DNA from 2 places in the uncultured Acetobacterium sp. genome. Region 1 is predicted to be linked to the other one. Evidence: riboswitches for the same ligand, from Rfam matches in the RefSeq annotation. Region 1 holds a riboswitch; the other holds the start of a gene.

Region 1 (11,823 bases):
GAGTTGGTGTAATATTCGCGGTCGGTTACCCCGGGGATTTCGCCAAAAAAAGCTTTATCCAGCTTGACAAACCGTCCTGCGGTGCCTTCAGCCGGCGTGCCCAGCAGGGTAAAATTCATCTGATAGTGCTGGCTGGTTTCATCCATCCGTTTTCGCATGTGGCCAACAATTTCCAGCCCCAGCTGCTGGACTTCTTGCCCTTGTCCATGATGCTTTCCGGTTAACACAACAAGGCATTCCGCCAGTCCAATAAAGCCCATGCTGAGGGTTCCGTGTTTGAGTACTTGACGGATTTCCATCTCTTCGGTCAGATCATCGGAGTCAATCCAGACTCCCTGTCCCATTAAAAAGGGAAAATTTTTGACCTTTTTATGGGCCTGAATTTCAAATCGTTCCAGTAGCTGGTCAATGACCAGATCAATTCTTTTATCCAGCTCAGTAAAAAACTGTGCTTTGTCACCTTGGCTATTTAAGGCAATCCGGGGCAGATTAATGGTGGTAAAGCTTAAGTTGCCGCGGCCATAGGTGATTTCTCGATTGCGATCATGGACATTTCCGATCACCCGGGTGCGGCAGCCCATATAGGCGATTTCGGTTTCAGGTTGACCTTCTTTGTAATACTTTAAATTGAAGGGGGCATCCATAAAGGAAAAATTTGGAAACAATCGCTTGGCACTAACCCGGCAGGCCAGTTTGAACAAATCATAATTGGGGTCCCAGGGATTGTAGTTGACCCCTTCCTTGACCTTAAAAATATGAATCGGAAAAATCGGAGTTTCACCATTACCCAGACCAGCCTCGGTGGCCAGCAACAGGTTTTTGATCACTAATCGTCCTTCGGTCGACATATCCATACCATAGTTAATTGAACTAAAGGGGATTTGAGCACCGGCTCGGCTATGCATGGTGTTGAGATTATGGACAAAGGCTTCCATCGATTGGTATACACAACGATCGATTTCTTTTTCGGCGTTTTCGATCGCAAAGCCTTGTATCCGCTTGATGATATTGGCATCAGACACCCATTGAGCCAGGCTCCGGGCTTCTGCTGCCAAATAGCTTGTCGGTTGGTTTAAGACCGGTCTTAAATCCTGTTTCTTTTCGATGTCCTGACCAATAGCTTTGACCTTGGCTAAAGCATTTTTGGTATCCGTCAAAAGCGTTAAGGCCTTGGCCAGATTTTCCCGATAAAGCCGGGCATAGGTTTTTTTGACGCCGGGAACCATGGCATAGTCAAAATTGGGAATGCTCTGTCCACCATGCTGATCATTTTGGTTAGACTGGATGGCAATGCAGGCCAGCGCCGAATAACTTTGAATATCATTGGGTTCGCGCAGGTGTCCATGACCGGTGGAAAAACCATTTTTAAAGAGCTTTTCTAAGTCGATCTGGGTGCAGGTCGTCGTCAGGGTTAAAAAGTCCAGATCATGGATATGGATTTCGCCGGCTTTATGAGATGCCAAATGTTCTGGATTCAAGACAAACATTTCGTAAAATTGCTTGGCACCCTCCGATCCGTACTTTAGCATCGTGCCCATGGCGGTGTCCCCGTCAATATTGGCATTTTCTCGTTTGACATCATTATCCTTAGCATCCTTGAAGGTCAGGTCTTCGTAGATTCGCATCAGCCGATTATCCATTTCGCGGATTCGAGTCCGTTCAGCCCGGTAGAGAATATAGGCCTTGGCAGTTCTGGCGTGTCCGGTTTCGATCAGGATTTTTTCAACCGCATCTTGAATTTCTTCGACTGTTGGAGCCTTAGTCTTCATTTCCTCTTCAATATAGATGGTCACTTGTTCAGCCAGATCCATGGCAATATGGTAATTCTGTCCGCCGATTTCACTGGCCGCCTTAAAAATGGCATTGGCAATTTTTTCAATATTAAAGGGTGCTTCTCGTCCGTCTCTTTTTTTGATTTTTGTAATCATGCTAACTGTTTCCTTCTTTCCTGCTAATGGTTTTGTGATTTTTGGGCATTAAGAAACCCCTCGACAGCGTGTCAAGAGGCCTAATGAATTTGCTCACTCAAACACCCTCTATCACGCGTAGAGTCTGGTGTATCTAGTAATGGCAGGTAAACTGACTTCGGGTTAGTTTTTAAAAGAATCTCCCCCTTACAGTGGCGGGACCGTGCCGGATTTGCACCTGCTTCCCCTTAAACTGCGCCTGTTGGCACAGCACCATTACTCTCTTATTTTGTTGTGTGTATTTTATCATATACAAGATATAGTGTCAAACCGATTCATCCTGCAAACGACATTCACTATTTTAGTCATCCATCCTCGCTCAAATATCACTGCTATAAATGCCTGACGCGGATAACATAAACTTTAAAACTAACTTCTGCCAAATTTTCTAAAAAACCCTTTTAAATCGAGCTCACCTTAACTTTTTTCAGAAACAGATCATTTTTGCAGATATGTCTTGACAGAAAATGAAAGGTAACGTATTATCTATTAAGGTAATGCATTACCTTAATAGAAGCCTGGAGGTAGTATGGACAAAATTGATTCAATGCCTGATCAAAAATTTATCTTTGGCAGTGTTCAAATCGTTGCCAATCAGATGGATACGATGCTCGAGCGAGAACTAAAAGCGCACAACTTAACAACCAAGCAATGGCTGCTCACCGTTGTGGTTGCTAATAACTTTGATCACGACCCGACCATCAAGGAAGTGGCTAAAGCAATGGGGAGCTCCCATCAGAATGTCAAGCAGGTGGCGCTCAAGCTGGAACAAAAGGGCTTCGTTGTAATGGAAAAAGATCCCCAGGATGCCCGCATTACCCGGATCAAACTAACCCAAGCCGTTGATGCTTTTGGTCGAGAAATTCTCGAGAAATCAGTAATCTTCACTGATAAATTATTTAATGGCATCTCAGCTGAGGAGCTGGCAATGACCCGGTCAACACTTAAGAAGCTACTCATTAACCTTGAAAAGATGGATCAAAAATTAAAATAGCAGGAGGAAAACACGTGAAAAAAGCGATCACTATTATTCTCAGTATTGTCGGCGTATTGGTACTGGTGGGGGCTGGTGGATTATTTTATATGACCAGCGGCCTGGAGTCCGGTGAAAACCTGGCAGTCAACCCGGTCGATCTACAAAAAATTGAAGACGGCACCTATGCCGGCGTTTATGAATCCGGGCGTTGGACCAATGAGGTTGCCGTCAGCGTGGCCGATCATCAGATTGCCAGCATTGATGTGGTCAAAACCGTTACCATGGAATCCCCGGAAATGACCAGCACGATTATTAGCCGTGTCATCGAAAACCAAAATACTACTGTCGATACCGTTAGCGGTGCCACTGTGACCAGCAAGGCCTATCTCAAAGCCATCGAAAATGCCTTGAACCAATAAGTCTTAATTCTAAAATTCTTGGTTAGGGTGTCAAAAGTGATTTTGACCAAATTTACAGACAATATGTCGAATGGAAGGTCATTCAAAAATCAATATATTGTATGCTAAATGGCTTGATTTGAGTTTCGTCACCTCAACCATTCTTTAAAAAGAAAGGAAATTCCCATGAAAACCATGATACTTTATGCCAGCAACTATGGCTTTACCGCGGACTGCGCCGCAGAATTAAAAAAGAATTTACACGGCGAAACCCGCTTAGTCAATATCAATTCCGATAAAATCCCTGCCTTGAATGACTATGATACGGTCTTGGTCGGCGGCTCTATTTATATCGGACAAATTAACAAGAAGATAAAAAAATACTGCCTTGCACATTTAGACGAACTGCAAAACAAAAATCTGGGCTTCTTCATCAGCTGCGGTTCTCCTGAAACAATCGAAGACTATTTCAAAAATTCTTTTCCTGAAACGCTGCTTGAAAAAGCCCTTTGTCTTGAAAATTTTGGCGGCGAGATGCGCCCGGATAAAATGAAGTTTTTTCATAAGTTCGTCTCAAATATGGTGGAAAAATCTGCCCAAAAAGATGACACTCCCGCAATGCGACCCTTACCTGAGCACATCATCCGAATGGCCAATACGATTAACAATCACTCCTAACATCATTTTCCTAAATCTTATTGATCGTATCCAGTAGTTGCCTCATCGCCGCTATAAATTTAGGCTGGTAATTGACAATTTCTTCTTCAACCCCGTTTTCGAGCGCTTTCTGGAAGTCTTTAGCAATTTCGAACACTTGTTTGGCGCCAATGCTTCCAGAACTGCTTTTAACCTTATGTATCACTTGGGCGGCCTCCTGATAGTGTCTGGCTTTGATAGCTAGTTCCAAATTTTCAATCACTTCCTGATTTTCACCGAGATAAGCTTTTAAGACACTTTCATAAAGCGACTGATTATTTCCCATATACTTTAGGCCTTCTTCGCGATCAAGTACGATCACATTATCCCCTACTTCTCTGCTGTTTTGATCACGCCTCTGGCTGTCTGCTTCTTTTTCGCTGCTTGTCTCGCTCTTTGTATTGTTCTTTGCCTTGTTCTTTGTTTCTGCACTCACAATTTTACTAATGTTTTCGACAAATTGTTCGGGATTGAAGGGTTTACTAATATAGTGATAAATACCATAAGATTCACATTTTTCCTTAACCCCCTCAATCACATCAGCCGTCATCGCGACAATTGGGACATCACGCGAAAGTTTCCTGATTTGCTCGGCGGCTTCATAACCGTTAAGTACTGGCATGTGCAAATCCATTAGAATTAAATCTATCTCGGTGCAATGTAGCCTAAACAGGTCAACCCCCTCTTGTCCGTCATTACCCAGCCAAACCCGGAATCCTGCTGGCTCCAGTAACGATTTTGCAATGAGCTGATTGGTTTTGTTGTCTTCTACTACCAGGATGCCATAATTCTTTTCAAAAATATCCGCATCGATCGCTTCCTGTTTAAACTCCTGATTGGCAACGATGGCTTTGGTTCTGAAAATCTCCAGAATGCCGTTATATAAAACCGATGGAATAATCGGTTTTCCAATACCGATGTCAACCCCCTGGCTATCGAGTTTGTCAAACAAGTCTTCCCGCATCATCGGCAACAGCATAATGACCTTGGGCTTTTTTAAAATTTTCTTGTTGTCCTGAATCATTTCCACAAACTTAAACCCGCCACCGGCAGGGGTATCATAATCCATAATCAGCAGATCAAAGGGCTCTGAAAACTTTCCATTTTCCAATTCTAACATGTTGATGGCACTGGCCGCAGAAGTGGTTAGTTCGCAATGCATTCCAAAGGCACCTAAATAGCTGTCTATAATATTCATGTTTGAACCGGTCTTTTCCAGTACTAGTGTCTTGATGTCGTTAAAATACAGCGAAGAAACCTGCTGCTGATATTCCTGTTCCTTTTGCTGATCTTCCTCAAGCGATAATTTGACGATAAAGGTTGAGCCTTCGCCCGCGGTGCTGTAAACCTCAATTTCGCCATTCATCACTTCTACCAAGCTTTTGACGATCGAAAGCCCCAACCCGGTACCGCCAAAACGGCGATTAATACTGGCGTCACCCTGGGAAAAGGGTTCAAAAAGATTTTTTATCTGCTCCTCAGACATGCCAATCCCAGTGTCTCTAACCGTAAAGGCCAAATGATAAAAACTCGATTCCCTGGCCACCAGCCGAACATCAACCGCGACTTCCCCAGCATTTGTAAATTTGGTGGCATTGTTAATCAGATTCAGCAAAATCTGTTCAATCCGCTTGGCATCACCAAAATAACAGTTTGGTATTTTCGGATCCTTGCTTAATTTAAAGCCTAGCCGCTGTTCTTCAATTTTATAAGAAACAATATTAATCACATCCTGAATCACCAGATCCAGATTAAACGGAGCGCGCTCGAGTTCGATCTTTCCGGCTTCAATTTTTGAAAAATCAAGAATGTCATTTATAATACTGAGCATCGTATTGGCCGATTGGCTAATGCGATCCAGGTACATCTTCTGGGTCAGCGTCACCTGAGTTTTCTTAACCAGATAAGCCATCCCGGTAATGGCATTTAGGGGGGTTCTGATTTCATGGGACATCCGTGCCAAGAAACTGGATTTGATCGTATTGGCGGCCTCGGCTTCCTGCTTGGCCTGCTCTAAATCACTTTGGATTTTTTTTCGCTTTTCGATTTCTCGTCGCAGTCGCAAAATCCAGTAAATTGATACCAACCAGACTAGCATAACCACCCCACTGACCAGCATGACCACCTGATAAATGGGGCCGTAATCGGGTTCTATCTCTATCCCAACCCACTTGTTGTTGATGGCAATCCGTTCGTCCGGGGTAATGGTTGCCAGGGTTTTGTTGATGATGTCTCGCAGCACCGACCAGTCATTGCGGACTGCAAAATATAAACCCTGCTGTTGCTCGGCTTCAAAGGCGACATATTTCAAATTGGTTAGTCCGGTTGAACGGATCAGATAGTTGGTAGTCGCCAGATTCCCAATAAAAGCTACCTCTGTGCCATTGGCAACAGCAGTTAAGGCCGCTTCGACGGAGTCATACAGGCTCAAGTTAATCTGCGGGTATTCGGCCAGATAACTGTGATGGGAACTGTTCTTTTGAACCGCCACCGTCTGCCGGTATAGATCTTCAATACTGCTGATATTCGGGGTGGAATCCCGAACAACAATAACCCGTTTAAAATAATAGTAAGGTTCTGAAAATAAAAAAAACTGTTCTCGCGCCGGGGTTTTAGATATTGCCGGCAGCATGTCGACCTCGCCATGAAGCGCTTTTTGATAAGCTTCGTTCCAGGTCAAGCCTTTTATCACTTCCATCTCTAATCCCGTTTTTTCGCTGATAATTTCCAGATAGTCGGAGGTAATACCCTGGTAAGTGCCATTGTCATCAAAAAATTCAAAGGGCACAAACTTCGGATCAACCCCCAGGCGGATCACCGGATGCGCCTCCATAAAGGCCAGTTCTTCTGCTGTCCAGTCAATGCGATCATCGCGGGCATAACAAAAAGAAGGGACACTAATAATCACGATAAATAAAATGATTAAACTGCCCAGTCTTTTCATCACAATGCCTCCGCTTCATGGGTCTCCTGCATAAATTTACGGGAAATCTCGGCTACCTGTTCTTTGATTTCCAAAAATCCCGCCACGATATCCGGATCAAAATGCTTGCCACTTTCGCTCATAATCAGATCAATGCTGTAGTCAAAATCGTAGGCCGGTTTATAGATGCGTTTACTGGTCAGGGCATCGTAGACATCAATAATGGCCATCAGACGCCCTGGCAGCGGAATAGCTTCCCCCGATAACCCGTTTGGATAACCGGTTCCATTATATTTTTCGTGATGCCCACCAACAATTTCCATCGCTGTTTTGATAAAGTTGGGCACATCCTCTTCGCTGTATATTTCGTTTTGCAGGGCATTAACCCCATAAATCACATGTTTTTTCATGATCGTAAATTCGTCCTCGGTCAGTCTACCCGGTTTTAATAAAATATTGTCGGGAATACCCACCTTGCCGATATCATGCAGCGGCGTGGTGGTAACGAGTTCCTTAACATAGGCTTCGCTGAGGATCTCTTTGTATTTATCTTTCGTTCTTAAATGGTCACAAAGAATTTTCATAATCAATCGGGTTCTTATGGTATGTCTGGAAGATTCAACATTGCGGACTTCTAGTAGTCCAACCAGCGCCTGGATAGTAATATCCCGAGTGGCTGCGACTTCTCTGGTCTTCTTTAAAACCATCGCATCGAGGCGCTGATTATCTTGCTCGATCATTTTTTGAATCCGTTTTAATTTGATATGAATATTAATCCGAATCAAGAGCGATTGAATGTTGAGTGGTTTTCTAATATAATCAACCGCTCCTAATTCCAGCCCTTTGACCTCATTATCAATTTCGTCATAATTAGTTAGTATAATGGTGCGGATCTTTCTAAGTTCGGGGTCCTTCTGCATGGCTTCTAGTACCTCAAAGCCATTCATTCTGGGCATGTTTAAATCAAGAATCACCAGATCGATATCTGGGTTTTTTTCAAGCAATGCCATGGCTTCTAGTCCATCACAGGCTGTTAGCGTATGATAATCCGCTAACATCGTGCTGATAATCAACCGATCCGTGGTTGAATCATCCACAATCAATATCTTTGTGCTCATTGTTCCCCCCAAGCTTTTAAATGATTCCTCGCAAACCAATTTGTAATGCACTTTCACAGCGAGACTTGTTTTTTTGCATTTTTTCTAAATTCAGTTCAAACTAATATGTTTTGATTACCCCTTTGCCTGACCCTTAAACGACTATTCAAAAAAAGTTTCAAAATCCAACTTGGATTTTGAAACTTTTAAACGCTTATTTAAACACGGTTAAGGTACCGGGGGATAAAAACCCCCTTAAAAAGGCATCCCTTTGCTCACTGTAACAACTGTAATCAGATAACCCAATCAAAGGCTTCGATGGTCATCTCTTTTATTTCATGACCCGAAAAATGAAGCTCTGGTGTTTTGATGCTAACTTTTGTTCCTTCTGGTACCGATTTTGTAATAAACACATTACTGCCAATGACAACCCCTTTTCCAACAACCGTCTCGCCCCCTAAGATAGAGGCTCCTGAGTAAACGGTTACCTCGTCTTGTAAACTCGGATGTCGTCGTACCCCTCTGAGTTTCTGGCCACCCCGGGTAGACAGAGCCCCCAAAGTAACGCCCTGATAGATTTTTACATGCTCGCCAATAATAGCGGTTTCACCAATTACGACGCCAGTACCATGATCGATGAAAAAATACTTACCAATGGTCGCACCGGGATGAATGTCGATGCCAGTAATGTTATGGGCATATTCACTCATGATTCGCGGGATCAACGGCACCGAGAGTTTGTAAAGTTCATGCGCCAGGCGGTGAATGCTGATCGCAAAAACCCCCGGATAGCAAAAGATAATCTCATCTTTGCTTTTGGCAGCGGGGTCTCCGTCAAAGGCGGCAATCACATCGGTTGCCAGAAACTCGCGGATCTGGGGAATTTTGCTCATAAATTCGTAGCAGATTCGCTCCGCTTCCAGGCGATAATGTTCTTCACTCAAATCTTCGGATTTGCTGGCCTGATGTTTTAGCGCCAGGGTAAACTGCGTGGTCAGACTTTCGATGATACAGACTAACAGATCCCCAATATGGTAATCCTGAATTTCTCTGCGAAAATTCGTTCTGCCAAAATAACTGGGGAAAATAAGCTGTCGCAATGCTTTGGTTGTATCAATAATAACGCTTCGATTGGGTAAAAAACCCAAATCATGGGGTGCAATATAACACTCCTTTTTATAACTCTCTGAAATGTTGTCGACCAATGCACCTATTTTTATTTTATATTCGTTGCTCATGATATTCCCTTCCATTTTTACGTATTTTTGTCTTTACCCTGCTGAATCCTCTGAATCCTCGAAATTCAACGTCTAACAAGATTTTATTTTATTATACTACAAAATCGATATGAATCCTTAAAAATAACAAGGATTAACCCCTTTAAATGCTAGGGGTTAATCCTTCGTTTTATTCTTTAAACCAACTGGTCACTCAGTAGCGGTACAAGGCCGCAAGATCGCTTTGGGTTGGCATCTCATCTTTTTCTAAAATCAGCACCTCTCCACCGCGGCTCAGAACCACCTCGGCCATGTCATCATAAACATCCCCGACTCTGGGGTTCTCAATTTCGCCCTGGATGATGGTTCCTTGATTGGGATCAAAAAGTCCCGGATGCACCGTGTTTTCTTCCAGATACAAGGTGGCGACTCTGCCCTCGGCAATGGCTCTGCCGATTTGAACCAGATCATCGGAACCCAGGTCTTTGGCATGAGCTTCAGCAAAAAAGTCTATCCGCACTTTTAGTTCCTTTTTAAATAGCTCCTTCATCACGCCCTGTATTTTTTCATAAAAACTTTTTTTATCGAGAGACTCGCCATCAATTTTTATGCCTTCATCAATCAGGTAATTGTTTTTTGATAGCTTTCTGAATTCACCCTGATGTTCATCTAAGCCCATCAGGATCAGCGGTATCTTGTATGGATGAGAATACTGTTCTAAAATAAAGGCATCGACATGACGGAAAAACTTTTCCTGGTCAACCTTCCGCTCGTCTTTAGCACCCCCATGGCCATGATACATGGTCTGATCCCCGCCAATACTGGCGACCGAAAGATGAGGCGCGGTTTTTTCGGTTCCGAGAACCCCTTCCATGGTGGAATCTTGTTGATCAACCGGTATTTTATGGATGCCATCGCAACTCGCTTCATAAAGGATAAAATTATCGCGATTGAGTCCCAATACGTGATAATGGCCGTAGGACTGAAAGCTCCTTAATATTGGTTTTATATAATAGCTATCCGATACAATCGCCAGGCTCTTTACACTCACCGGCAGCTTATAGACAATGCACTCTTCTTCGTCCCCCAGAATCGCCAGACTTTCAGTGGCACCTTCCCAGAACAAAGCATCCTCCTCCATTTCTTTAAAAAGCAGGAACAGATCTTTGAATCTTTTGAATTCCTTGTCCTTTAAAGAAGCCTGTACTTCTTTGACGAGATTCTTAAAACGGATGGGATTTTCCAGACGATCCGGTTTCTTGATGTTGGTTTCAACATAGATGGAGATAACCGGCCTCTTTCCTTTTTCCATCATCGGATGGGGAAATTCTTTAATGATTTGATAGTTCATCTATAAATCCTCCTCTCTGTTATATGGAGTATTTACCCGTTTTATTTGGATAATCACATCATAACGGTTTTCTACCGCTCCAATTTGCAAAATAATACCCTAACCCGCCTTTGACAAATTCTTCAAACAATGCTAAGATTGCCTTAATACCCTGAAAACGTTATATTATTGCTATTATCCTGACCGAAAAGATTTTTCTGACCGGAAAGGTGCGAAATTGGCAAGTTTATTTTAATTTAATATTTCAAATATTTTAGTTTAATATTTTTTATGTTTTATTTTTATAAACGTCCTGATGCTATTACGCTCTCTTTCCGTTCATTTTTCGGAGAGAGAGTTTTTTTGTCTTTGATTTTTACTTGATTTTTATTTTTATTTTTATTACTATTTCTATTCGAAATGAGGGAAACGATGCGAACAGAATACGATTTATTAGGTCAGCTGGAGGTTCCGGTTGCTGCTTATTATGGCATCCATACGGTGCGGGCTCTGGAAAATTTTTATATCACCGGTATACCGATTCATAAAGAATTGGTCGAAGCCCTGGTGGTGATTAAGAAAGCGGCGGCTCTTACCAATACCAGCATTGGCGCTCTGGATCCGGAAAAGGGCGAAGCCATCACAGCCGCCTGTGACGAGATCCTGGCCGGGGCACTGCGCAGCCAGTTTGTGGTGGATTGTATGCAGGGGGGCGCTGGCACCTCGGCCAATATGAATGTCAATGAAGTGATTGCCAACCGCGCGATTGAGCACCTGGGCGGACAAAAAGGTGATTATCATCTAATCCATCCCCTGGACCATGTCAATCTCCACCAATCTACCAATGATGTCTTTCCGACCGCGGTGCGGATTGCCGCCATACGTTTATTAAAACCGGTGACTGAGTCCTTTGCCAACCTGCAATCGGCACTTCAGGAAAAGGAAGAAGAATTTTCGCGGATCATTAAAGCCGGACGAACCCAGCTCCAGGACGCCGTGCCGGTAACCCTTGGTCAGGAGTTTGGCGCCTGGGCTCAGGCTATTTCCCGCGACCGCTGGCGGCTTTACAAGGCTGAGGAACGACTCAGGCAGGTAAACATCGGTGGTACTGCCGTGGGCACCGGCTTAAATGCGCCGCGTTCCTATATTTTTACGATGATTGAAAAACTCCGCGATCTGACTGGCATCAGCCTGGCTCGGACCGATTACATGATGGACC
Region 2 (11,823 bases), on a different contig from region 1:
TTCGCCCCGGCTGATCCCTACCTGAATCAGTTCGACATTGTCAAAGTAGTGGTTCATCAGGGTGGTCGCCTGGGCGGCGTTCTCCAGGGTAACAAAATTGGCGATCACCCGGCCACCGGCTCGGATATTGGCCTTACACCACTGAAACAGTCCTTCGATATTACCACCAGAGCCACCAATGATCACCCGATCGACGGGCTCTTTAATCTCAGCCAGTACTTCTGGTGCTTTACCGGGAATAATCACGACGTTGTCGGCACCAAAATGGGCTTTGTTTTTTTGCACCAGCTCCAGTGCCGTTGCCTTGGCTTCGACGGCATAGACCTTGCCATTTTCAGCGGCATAGGCGGCTTCCATGGTCAGACCGCCGGTACCGGCACCGATATCTACCACCACATCGCCAGCATTGATTGCCAGCAGCGAAATGGTCAGAATCCGGATTTCGCGTTTGGTCATCGGAGCCTTGCCGCGAAGATAGGCCTCGTCCTTGTATCCTGCAATCTTACTCATTGATGACCACCACGACTGCCAGTCCTTCCTCCTGATAGGTCAGGGCTTCTGCTACCGTTAAGCGGGTTATCTTTTCATTGGGATAGGATAACTCTTCACCGACATATAGCATGCTGTTTTGACATCCTGATGACTGGAGGATCCCGGCAATAAAGGCGGTATTATTATTTTTATCGGTCAAAATACCCAGCTTTTTATTTTCAGCCAAGGCTGCCGCCAAATCCTGATCCCGGCCATGAAGGCTGATCAGCTTGGCATCTTCCCAGCTGATTGCCAGTTTGGCAAAAAAATACTGCAGCGAGCTGATCCCGGGGATACAAACAATGTCCTTGTCCGGCACCACTTTTTTGGCATAGGTCAGCAGACTATAAAAGCCGCAGTCGCCGGAAACAACCAGGGCAGTCTTTCGGCTTCGATACACCTGGGCAACTTCATTCATCAGCTCGCTCAGGGGCCTCCCCTTTCCGATAAATAGCATTTTCTTTCCGGTGCTATCAAAGCTTTCCGCATGGCGCGTCCCACAGAGAATCACTTCCGCCGCGGCAATTTCTTTTAATGCCTTCGGTAATATATAATCCGGATGTCCCGGTCCCAGTCCAATTATTTTTAATGGGTACATAATTCTTTCCTCAACTCTTCTGCGTCTTTGCTTTGTCCTAAAAAGCCATGGATCTTGGAAAACAGTACTACTTCGATTTCAATGGTTCGATAAACCCGATCGCTGACCTTTTTCTTGACAACCTCGGCCAGATGATTAAAATAGTCCGGCAAATTTTCGGCCAGAATTAAATCAGTAGCTTCGTCGGTGGTTTTGGCGGTCATAATTTTTGCCATCGTTTCCCGGCTTGCCCCAAGCAAACCGGCGTGGGCGGTCAAAATTTCCATCCGGCCGTCGGCAACGCTGCTATGGGTATTAAAAATCCCGCCAGCCAGCTTGACCAGTTTTCCCAGATGGCCAATCAAGAGAATCTTATCAAAGCCAATCCGTTCAGCCTCATCGAGCATAAAGCCGATGTAATTACTGGTTTTTACCAGGACATTTTCAGAAAGTCCCAGTTCTTCTGAAAAATCTTTCCCGTAATTACCGGGGACAAAGATGATTTCTTTAAAGCCCCTGGCATGGAGTACCGAGAGTTCCAGTTTTAGCGACGCCTTCAGGGCATCTTCACTCATCGGCTCGACAATCCCCGAAGTACCGATAATCGACAGCCCCCCTGCAATCCCCAGCTTGGGATTAAAAGTACGCTTGGCCAGCTCGACACCCTGGGGAATCGACAGCTCGACCCGCCAGCCTTTGGGTAAATCAGGGCGCTCTTTGACGGCCTCAGCAGCCAAAACCGCTTTAATCTCCTGGCTAATCATTTCCCTTGGAATCGGATTAATCGCCGGTTGGCCGGGTGGGATACTGAGTCCCACTGAGGTCACGGTTCCGACCCCCATGCCGGCGGCAAAAGTGATCCCTTCCTGATCTGATGGGGTGATTTTGGAAAAGACCTTGACCCCATTGGTCACATCCGGGTCATCCCCGGAGTCTTTAATCACGGAACAGGAGGCTTCCTTTTCTGAAAAAATCTGATCGTGGAGCAGCAGCTCCAGGGTCCAGCCCTTGGGGGTATTGATTTCAATGGTTTCCCACTTTTTTTGATTTAAAAACATTAACAGCGCCGCTTTAGTTGCCGCGGTAGCACAAGAACCAGTGGTATAACCATAGCGCAAGCTTTTGCCATTTTTTTCAATGGTTTTATTTAACATCGTTTACCTCCCTTACTGAAGGGGATAATTTTTTTTGATTAATAAGGTCGATAAATATGGGATCTTGCCTTTTAAAACATCAATATCCCGGACTACCTGCTGGCTTTCCATGCCGATATTGGAGACCAGTACAAAGCTTTTTTCCAAGCCGCGGGCTTCCAGCTCTTCGGCCATCCAGGCATTGTTGGCCGAAATTTTCATCACCACGATATTTTTGTGAGCATCCAGAATCGCCCGGATTTCTTCTACTGGCTGGGTCATCGCGACAATCCCCAGAGATTCTTCTCCCTGAGTCAGGGGAATATTGAGTTGTGCCCCGAGATTACAAAATGACGGCACTCCGGACAGGGTGATCACTTCGATATCGCGTTTTAATAAATATTCCATTACATAAGAGTAGGTACTAAAGACCATTGGATCACCCAGGGTAATAAAGGCAACGTCCTTACCTTGGTTCAGCAGCACTTCAATTTCATCGGCATTGATCTTCCATTGTTTTTGCAAGGCTTCCCGTTCCTGCGACAGCGAAATCATCGGAAAATTCATTTCGATAACCTTTGATAGATCAGCAATATGACTTTTGACAATTTCAAAGGCGACACTGGTGCTGCCCATTTTTTTGACGGGGGTAATTACCATATCGCAGGCATCTAAAACCTTAGCGGCTTTAACGGTAAGCAGATCGGGATCGCCGGGACCAACCCCGATGCCATAAAAGATTCCTTTTTTTGCTACAGTCATCATCCTTACCATTCCCTTCCCAGTTGATAAAGCATGGCGTTAAGAATCGCTGCTACCACCGGGCTGCCGCCTTTTCGGCCGTTAATCCGAATGGCTGGGCTGTCGATCTGATCCAAGGCTTCCTTGGATTCAGCAGCGCCGACAAAACCAATCGGAGCACCGATGATCAGGGCTGGTTTGGATGTGCCCAGCTTAACCTGTTCAATCAGGGTATATAAAGCGGTTGGGGCATTACCAATGGCAAAGATGCCGACGCTGTCGTCCTGCAAGGCTTTTTCCATGCTGACGGTCGACCGGGTCACTCCCCGCTTCTTGGCTTCTGCGGCGACATCGGCGTCGTGGACAAAATTGACAATTTCAATGCCGTGATCAGCCAGCGCTTTTTTATTAACGGCGACTTGAATCATCCGGGTGTCGGCATAGATTTTCTTGCCCTGTTTCAGGGCTTCCATGCCACTCTCATAGCCGTTGTTTAAAATTTCCAGTAAATCGGCATATTCAAAATCGGCAGTGGTATGGATGATCCGTTTGACCATCGGGGCAATCGCTTCCGGGAAAACCTTGTCGCCCATTTCGGCGGTAATAATCTCAAAACTACGTTCTTCAATTTCTTGGGGGTTGTTAATATATTCCATTTTTTCTCACTTTCATGCATGCATTTTTTGTTTCTGTTTTTGTTTCTGTTTTTATTTCTGTTTTTATTTCTGACTTTATTTCCTTATAAAGCAAAACTTTATGATCACACCGCTTCGGTGGTAATTTTTATTCCTCCCGGTATCAGGTGATTTCGGTATACCGCGGCGTAGGCCGATTCAGGAACAACCTGCTTGAATGCCCTTAAAAAGGCTTCCTCCTGAAAATCACCATTGTCATACATGACCCCAATCACCGTCCCGCTGTGACCAATGACCGTTCCCAAACCACCAAAATCCTGGGATAGTCCAATTAGATCATCGAGATAATTTTTTCTTAAGCGTTTTTGGTTAAGGATCGCGCTTCGGGTGCAGGCCGCGCCAATATCCTTGAGGCTTTTGGTGCGCACCCCTTTTTCAAATTGGGCGACAATTTCGGCAAAGCTTTCTAAGTCATCGGGGGAATAGTCATCCTGACTTTCATTAAAGGTCATCGTGTCAATGCCGCCGTGAAAATCAATAACGATGATATCCGCTGCCACGGTGCCATCAAATTCCTTTAGTACCGAGCCGCTGAGGTGATTAAAAAGGTTCAAGCTCTCAAACATCAAATTATCTGACGGTTCAATGACGGTGCAAAGCCAACCAATTTCCTTTTGTTTCAGATCCAGGCCAAAATAAGCAGAAAGCCCGGCGGCCATTCCGGCAATGTCGGCGGTGCTACTGGCCATCCCCTTTTCCAGGGGAATGTCACTGTCCATGGTAACATGCAGATGCTTTTTTTCTTGTGTTGGAATCGCATAGCGCCGAAAAACTTCTGCCACCAGTTTTTGGGTTTTGGGTTTTAACAGCCCCAGATTGCCCGGACCTTCTTCAATGATAATCCGCGAATAGCGGTCAATCGGGCTGGATACCAGGCAGGGATTGCCATCATACCAGCCCTGAATATATTCACCGCAGGTGCCCGGTGTTTCAACCTTAACCCGCCTCATGCCTGCCCCGCCTTATGGTCCAGGACGGCATTTAAAAGGCTGCTTAAAAACATCGGGTTGCTGTAAAAATGAATATGTGGATAGCCGGCCAGGACATTCTTCTGGCGGTAGCCGCAGGTCCAGGTTTTTCCTTTTTTAGTGATCACATAAGCCGTCGGCAAGGCTTCTTCGCTAGAAACCAGACTGTGATGAAACTCATGCCCGCGCACTTCAATGGTCTTTCCGCCAAGATAAGCGGCAATATTGACATAGCCAAACCGCTGCAGCCGTTTGGTCATTGTCGAATCGGCAGCCAAAAAGCCTACGCCGGGATTGCTTTCGCCACTGTTTAGGGTCATCGAGTTGGTCAGATACATCAGCCCGCCACACTCGGCATAACAGGGCAGCCCAGCTTCGAGTTTGTTTTTGATATCGGCGATCATCGTCGTGTTGGCGGCCAGCTCAGCACCGAATATTTCCGGAAAGCCGCCGCCGATATATAAACCATCGAGATGCGCCGGCAGACTGGCATCATTTAAGGGACTAAATTCGACCACTTCCACCCCAGCGTTTGCCAGCGCTTTAAAATTGTCTTCATAGTAAAAATTAAAGGCCCGATCTTTAGGAACGCCGATCCGCAGGCCCTGATATTTATCCGCATCAGCTAAGAAGGGATCGACAAAGGGACTCACCGCTTGGTCATGCTTGCTAATTTCCAATAATTTATCCAGATCAATATAGGCTTCGGCCATCTCGCCGGCCTTATCAACCTTTTCCCGAAAATCAGCAATCTCTTCGACCGGTACCAATCCCAGATGACGGCTGTCCATCACAATGTCGGGATTATTAGGAAAGTAACCCAGACAGGTCACATCATTATAGGCTTCAATCATTTCTTTTAACAAGAGATAATGGGATTCTGACGAAATCCGATTAATAATCACCCCGACAATATTGGCATCGGGATCAAAATCGACATAACCTTTAACCAGCGCTGCGGCACTTTTGGCCATTCCTCGACCATCGATGATCAAAATCACCGGAGCACCGATGCTTTTGGCCAGATAGGCACTGCTACCGACGTCCGATTCCAGGCTATGGCCATCATAGAGACCCATAACCCCTTCGGCAATCCCCAGATCATTTTCATCCAGCCGTCTAAAAAAGAGACCCCGGACCGTTTCCTCATTTAACATCCAGGTATCCAGATTAATCGACGGTTGACCAGTGACAAAGCGATGAAACATCGGGTCAATGTAGTCTGGTCCGGTTTTAAAGGGTTTTACCCGCAGTCCCCGTTTTTTAAATGCCGCCATGATGCCCATGGTGACAGTGGTCTTTCCGACGTTGCTGCTGGCTCCGGCCAGCATAAAGTAATTCATAATTTCGTCTCCTTCTTAATGACTGCTATCACTATTCTAAATTTCGCAAAAAGACGGCCGCTGCCAGCAGATAGACCATTACGAAACTATTTTTCTTCAATCAAGGTTAATGCTTTAACCATTTTTATAAATTCCTGATGATCATTAATTTCGTTGATCGTCTTTTCCTTTTTAATCGCTTCAAGCCGCTTTTTCAGCTGGCCTTCGGTAAAGTCATTGTTTAGACAATTGCGGTGAAAATAAAGCTCACCCGTAAGCTTTTCCAAACCGATCAGGTTATTGATATTGCCGTGGCCAAAAGGCAGATCCGAAATTAGAATCAGGTCACTTTTTGCCATCACCGCCAGGTTTTCTTCCTGTTTTTCCCGACTGATGGCGGTAAAAGGACTTTCTTCAATCATCGGAATCGCCAGCACATCACAGATGGTCCAGTCATCACTGCCCTGGTTGACCACCCCGGCAGTGACCTGATGACCCATGGCCTCCAGTTCTTCTAGTACCTGGGACGCCTTGTTGCCGCCGCAGATGACATGAATCCGCAAACTGCGGTAGTCTTCTGATTCTTTAATCACCCGGAGTGGAATAATCTCCGGTTTTCCAAACAGTTTATTCTCCTGAATAAACATTTTCATCTCATAGACTTTTTTAAGATTTTTTTCAGTGATCACTTCTTTGGGGGTACCGTCGACAACCACCCTGCCATCCTTCATTAAAATAAGCCGGTTGCAGTATCGCGCCGCCAGATTAATATCATGAAGGACAGCCACCACCGTCATCGATTTTTTTACATTCAGATTGCGAATTAACTCCATCACTTCAATCTGGTGGTGGATATCCAGCGCCGATGTCGGTTCATCCAACAAAATGATATCGGGTTCCTGGGCAATCGCCCGGGCAATAATCACCCGCTGTTTTTCGCCGCCGCTGAGATTATTATAAAGCCGCTTTCTAAACGGGAGGGTCTTGGTCGCCCGCATCGCCTCGGCGACAATCGTATAATCATGCTGACTTTCCTTGGTGCGATAACTCAGATAGGGGTTGCGTCCCATCAAGACGATGTCCTCAACGGTGAAATCATAGTCGATATCAAAGGACTGCGGCACCACCGCAATCATTTGAGCCCGCTGCCGCTGGCTATAGCTGGTATTGTCCTTTTCTTCCAGAGTAATCACCCCGGATTTAACTGGTAACAGTCCCGACAAACATTTTAACAGGGTTGACTTCCCGGTGCCGTTGGGACCGATCAATCCGACAAACTCACCCTGACAGATGGTCGCGTTAAACCCTTGTAAGATATCTTTTTCACCATAACCGGATACCAGATCCTTAAAATCGAGCATGATTCTTGGCATTAACCGCTTCATCTTAGACACCCCCCTGCTTTCGTTTTCTCAAGAGATAGACAAAAAAGGGTCCGCCGAAGGCGGCGGTAATAATCCCGACGGGAATTTCCTGACCAGCCACCGTTCGGGCCAGCGTATCACACAGAATTAAAAACGCTCCACCAAAGAGTAGCGAAAAAGGAATCAAAACCCGATGTTTAGGACCAGTTACCAGGCGGACAATATGGGGTATTACCAATCCCACAAACCCGATGATCCCGGTAACCGAGACCACTGCTGCGGTCAGCAGCGATGAGGTAATTAAAATTTTCTTTTTTAAACGCTCGGTATCCACCCCCAACTGAGTCGCGGTTTCCTCGCCCAACAGCATGATATCCAATTCTCGAACTGAGGTCAGCATAACGATACATCCGATAATAACATAAGGTAGCACCGTTAAAACCTGACCCCAGCCCTTACCGTTTAAACTGCCCATGATCCAGAACATAATCCGGGTCATTTCTTCCTGATTAAAAATCATCAGCAAATACATGATCGCACTAATGGTTTGCCCGATGGCAATGCCGCTAAGTAGCAGTGTCGCCACCGGAACCTTGCGACCGACTCGGGAGATATTATAAACCACTAAAATCGATGCAAATGATCCGACAAAAGCTAAAATAGCGGTGCCGTTCATCCCAAATAAACTGCTGGAAAAATTCATCACAATGCCAATCGTCGCTCCCAGAGCCGCCCCCGATGATACCCCTAAAATATAAGGATCAGCCATGGGATTTTTAAAGATTCCCTGGTAGGCGGCGCCACAGATGGCCAGCACCCCACCGGTAATAAAGGCCAGAATAATCCGCGGCAATCGCACATTCCAAATAATGGCAATGGCTCCCGCGCTAATATTTTCCATCCCCAAATCGATCCGAAAAATCTGATTCAGCAGGATTTTATTAGCATCCCAAAAAGAAATCGACGCCACTCCCAACAAAGTACAGACATAAATAATGATGATACAAATAGCAATGGATATGATAATACTATATTTCTTGACTCTGTTTTTCATGATTTCTCCAATTGATCCTTTTTTCTGTTCGCCCCCTGGGTCTCTCCTAGAGAAAACTAGGGGGCGAACAGCATTCACCCCATTAGAAAGACTTACTTACTCTTATTTAGTGAAAATTTCCGGATAAATACTTTCGGCAATCAAGGCCATTCCTTCAATAATACGTGGCCCTGGCCGCTGGATCATATCACTTTCCAAAGTGAGAAATTCGAAATAGATTACTTGATCATTGATAATCGCATTGATTTTGTCAAAGCCTGGGGTCGCCTTGATTTCCTCTGGTGTGGTGTACAGTGAAATATAAACATCGGGGTTGTCAGCAATGATTTCTTCAGTGCTGAGCTGTGGCCATTGGTCGGTTTTATCGGCAGCAATATTCACTGCATTTAGATCGGTCAGCATGGAATCAAGGGTGGAACCGGGACCTGCCGAGTAAAACTTTCCGATATCAAAAAATACTACTTTCTGGGTTTTGGCTGTTTGTGCTTTCTCACTTAAGGCTTCTCGCTCAGCTGCCATTTTTTCGACGACCGCTTTGGCCTGATCATTGGCATTGGTCACTTCCCCAGTATCAACAATATTGCTTAGAATCCCGTCAATATTGGCAGCATTAAAGGTTATCACTTTAGCGCCAGTCGCCTCCAGCTGTTGTTTGATATCATCAGAAATAAAATCAGATGCAACCACCAGATCTGGTGACAACTCAATGATTTTTTCAAGGGTCGGTGAGTTAAAGCTGCCCACATCGGTGACTGCTAAGGCAGCTTCGGGATAGTTGCAATATTTTGTCCGTCCTACCACCTTATCACCCTGATCCAGGGCAAACAGAATTTCGGTTGTTGCCGGTGATAACGAGACAATCTTTTGTGGTTCTTTATCAATGGTCACGGCGTTGCCGGCATTATCTGTTACTGTTACCGGATAACTGGTCGAACCACTTTTCGTCTCAACTCCCTTAGCATCCGTTGTTGTGCCGCTTTGTTGACATCCAGTAAAGGATACCATCAAGGCTAAAATAATTAAACTAGCCGATAGCCTTCTGAGCTTCTTCTTTTTCATTTTCTTCCTTCTTTTTCTTTATTTTTTTGCATTTTTTGCAAAAATAAATCCAGCTTCCTGTGGAGGCTGGATACTAAACAAAAGGTTTAATCCTGTTCTTCCCACCGAAGAATATCAATGATTATGAGTGTCCTGACTCTTGCCTATCCTTGGTTCTCCCTTCCCATCCATAAGACAGTGGCACAAAAACCTTATTAGCAATTACAGTAGCGGGGGCTGCAGGGGTTTTGCACCCCTTTCCTCATCAATTTTCTATTATATTAGTGGCAGTGTATCACAGAATAGGCAACTTTTCAATTGATTATTTTTGCCGTGATTCTGGATCCTTGGTTGCCAGACTCTGCTTAACCGCCACAGCGAAATCGAGCGGATCTTTCTCCTGCCAGACTGCATTAGCCAGCACCTCATAAGAAATCGTTTTGATGGTTGGCACCGTCTGAATCTCAGCCATCACCGCATCCAGCGGGATGCTGCCTTCGCCGGGAATCCAGTGGCGATCTTGCAAAAAGTCATTATCTGAAAGATGTAGCGCCTTAATCCGATGCTTATATGCCTTTAAAATCCGGCCGCAATTCTGTTCTTCCAGAAAATCGTGGGAGCTGTCATAGCACATCCCAAACCGCGGGGCATCAATCTGATCTAATAGATAAACCAACAGATGCTGGCGCGAGACATTTTCGACCGCCAAATCGACGTTGTACTTCTCGGCGGCATCGGCCAGCTCGGAGAAAAAAGCCAAACCCTTATCCAAATCCGGCGTAAATGCATCGAGATCATTGGTATGCATCACCATCGCCGGAATCTCAAAAGCCTGGCAATCTTTTAAATAATCCTTGAACATCTTAAGCTTGGGCGAAATCTCCATGCGCGAGGCCGTCCAGATATCACTGTAACCGATAAATGGAGCATGCATATTGGTAATCGCCAAACCATTCTTTCTGACCAGCTCCGGGAATGCTTCTTTCTTTAGTGCCCAGGGCTCAAGCTCATCCTCCCAGGAAATCATCGCCTCATCAAAACCGGCATCGGCAATAATTTTTATCCGCTCTTCAAAAGGCATAAAGTAACCAAACCAGGAAAACATACTAAATTTCATCGGTGTCCTACCTTCTCTTAGATCATTTAAAATATTGGCCAGAAAACACCTTCATAATCGATCAAGCAATTTTGCTCTGCTAATCGGACTATTCGCTAGTCTTCTTTTAAAAATTGCGTTATAATTAAACAAAAGTCCTATAAATTTGAACACTGGAGACAATCTATGAAAAAAAACTACAAGGCTCTGCTTATGGCATCGAGCTTTATCGCCCTGTCGGTGATCCTTTACTTTATCCACTTTTTGATATTCAAAGACACTCACCATATCTTTATTTATCTGCTTGGTGATATCGCTTTTTTACCGGTGGATGTGTTACTGGTTTCAATTATTTTTCACAAGATCATTAGTGACAAAGATAAGGCTGAACGGCTCAAGAAGGTGAACATGGTCGTCAGTGTCTTCTTTTCTGAGGCCGGGGTCGAATTGATGGGCTTTTTCTGTAAAGAAGATGCCCATTTAAAAGACCTGCAAGCCGTTTTATTAATCGATCCCCAATGGGATAGCCGGGATTACAAAAATGCCATTAGACAAATTAAGAAAATTGACTCCTCTGTAAACTTTCAGGGTCCCTGTTTGTTAAATCTCAGTAGCTTTCTCACCGCTAAACGGGAACTCTTTCTGACCCTGTTAGAAAACCCGATCCTGATTGAACACGAAACCTTTTCCGATCTGATTATGTCGCTAGCTCATGCTGAGCAGGAATTGGCCAATCGCAAGGATCTTAACCAGCTCCCTGAAAAAGACCACGCCCACCTGATGGTCGATATTGAGCGGGTTCAGAAGCTGCTGCTCTTAGAATGGCTGATCTATATGAACCATCTGCGAAAGTCCTACCCTTTTCTATACTCCTTTTCGCTGCGCACCAACCCCTTCGATCCCCACGCCGAAGTCGAGATTAAGTAAAATCGGCTAGGCAGCCTTTGTTTTTTATCCGTGATAACCTAGTACCGACAATTGTTACATCATGTTGTTTGCATCGGGGCGAACAGGCGGTAGCCTGTCCGATCCCGCAGCAAACAACAGATTAACAATTGGTCGGTACGGTAGTTCCTACTCGCTAATGGTTTCGACCGACTCGATGGTGTACTTTTGTTTGCTGAAGACCAGTTCGATCAGCATTGATAAGTATTTGATGATTACCGCCAGAATCACAAAGACGCCGAAGAAGCCAAAGACGATCACCAGCATCATCGAGGTATAGCCGGAAACAACATCTTCATAGACATAGCTGACCAGGGTATAGATACCGATGCCAAAGGTCGCCACCATCATAAAGACTG

The links. A riboswitch is a leader RNA that binds a small molecule or an ion and turns the genes downstream of it on or off. The one in region 1 is predicted to bind cobalamin.
Region 2: another riboswitch for cobalamin. It lies ahead of QZ998_RS06885 (ABC transporter substrate-binding protein); the one in region 1 lies ahead of QZ998_RS09665 (anaerobic ribonucleoside triphosphate reductase).

What each region holds. Positions count from the first base shown of each region.
Region 1 covers NZ_CAKMJU010000061.1:1,313-13,135, forward strand. Annotated here, with positions in the region: gene QZ998_RS09665 (anaerobic ribonucleoside triphosphate reductase) at 1-1,928, opposite strand, end outside; cobalamin riboswitch at 2,052-2,200, opposite strand; gene QZ998_RS09670 (MarR family transcriptional regulator) at 2,497-2,961, shown strand; gene QZ998_RS09675 (FMN-binding protein) at 2,976-3,362, shown strand; gene QZ998_RS09680 (flavodoxin domain-containing protein) at 3,528-4,019, shown strand; gene QZ998_RS09685 (transporter substrate-binding domain-containing protein) at 4,030-6,981, opposite strand; gene QZ998_RS09690 (HD domain-containing phosphohydrolase) at 6,981-8,078, opposite strand; gene QZ998_RS09695 (serine acetyltransferase) at 8,351-9,295, opposite strand; gene QZ998_RS09700 (hypothetical protein) at 9,489-10,625, opposite strand; gene QZ998_RS09705 (aspartate ammonia-lyase) at 11,037-11,823, shown strand, end outside.
Region 2 covers NZ_CAKMJU010000034.1:36,849-48,671, reverse strand. Annotated here, with positions in the region: gene cbiT (precorrin-6Y C5,15-methyltransferase (decarboxylating) subunit CbiT) at 1-510, opposite strand, end outside; gene cbiE (precorrin-6y C5,15-methyltransferase (decarboxylating) subunit CbiE) at 503-1,129, opposite strand; gene cbiD (cobalt-precorrin-5B (C(1))-methyltransferase CbiD) at 1,117-2,262, opposite strand; gene cobI (precorrin-2 C(20)-methyltransferase) at 2,275-3,006, opposite strand; gene QZ998_RS06910 (precorrin-8X methylmutase) at 3,009-3,638, opposite strand; gene QZ998_RS06905 (GHMP kinase) at 3,743-4,627, opposite strand; gene QZ998_RS06900 (cobyrinate a,c-diamide synthase) at 4,624-5,988, opposite strand; gene QZ998_RS06895 (heme ABC transporter ATP-binding protein) at 6,075-7,352, opposite strand; gene QZ998_RS06890 (iron chelate uptake ABC transporter family permease subunit) at 7,354-8,385, opposite strand; gene QZ998_RS06885 (ABC transporter substrate-binding protein) at 8,488-9,444, opposite strand; cobalamin riboswitch at 9,549-9,746, opposite strand; gene QZ998_RS06880 (sugar phosphate isomerase/epimerase) at 9,746-10,540, opposite strand; gene QZ998_RS06875 (hypothetical protein) at 10,706-11,446, shown strand; gene QZ998_RS06870 (glycosyltransferase) at 11,594-11,823, opposite strand, start outside.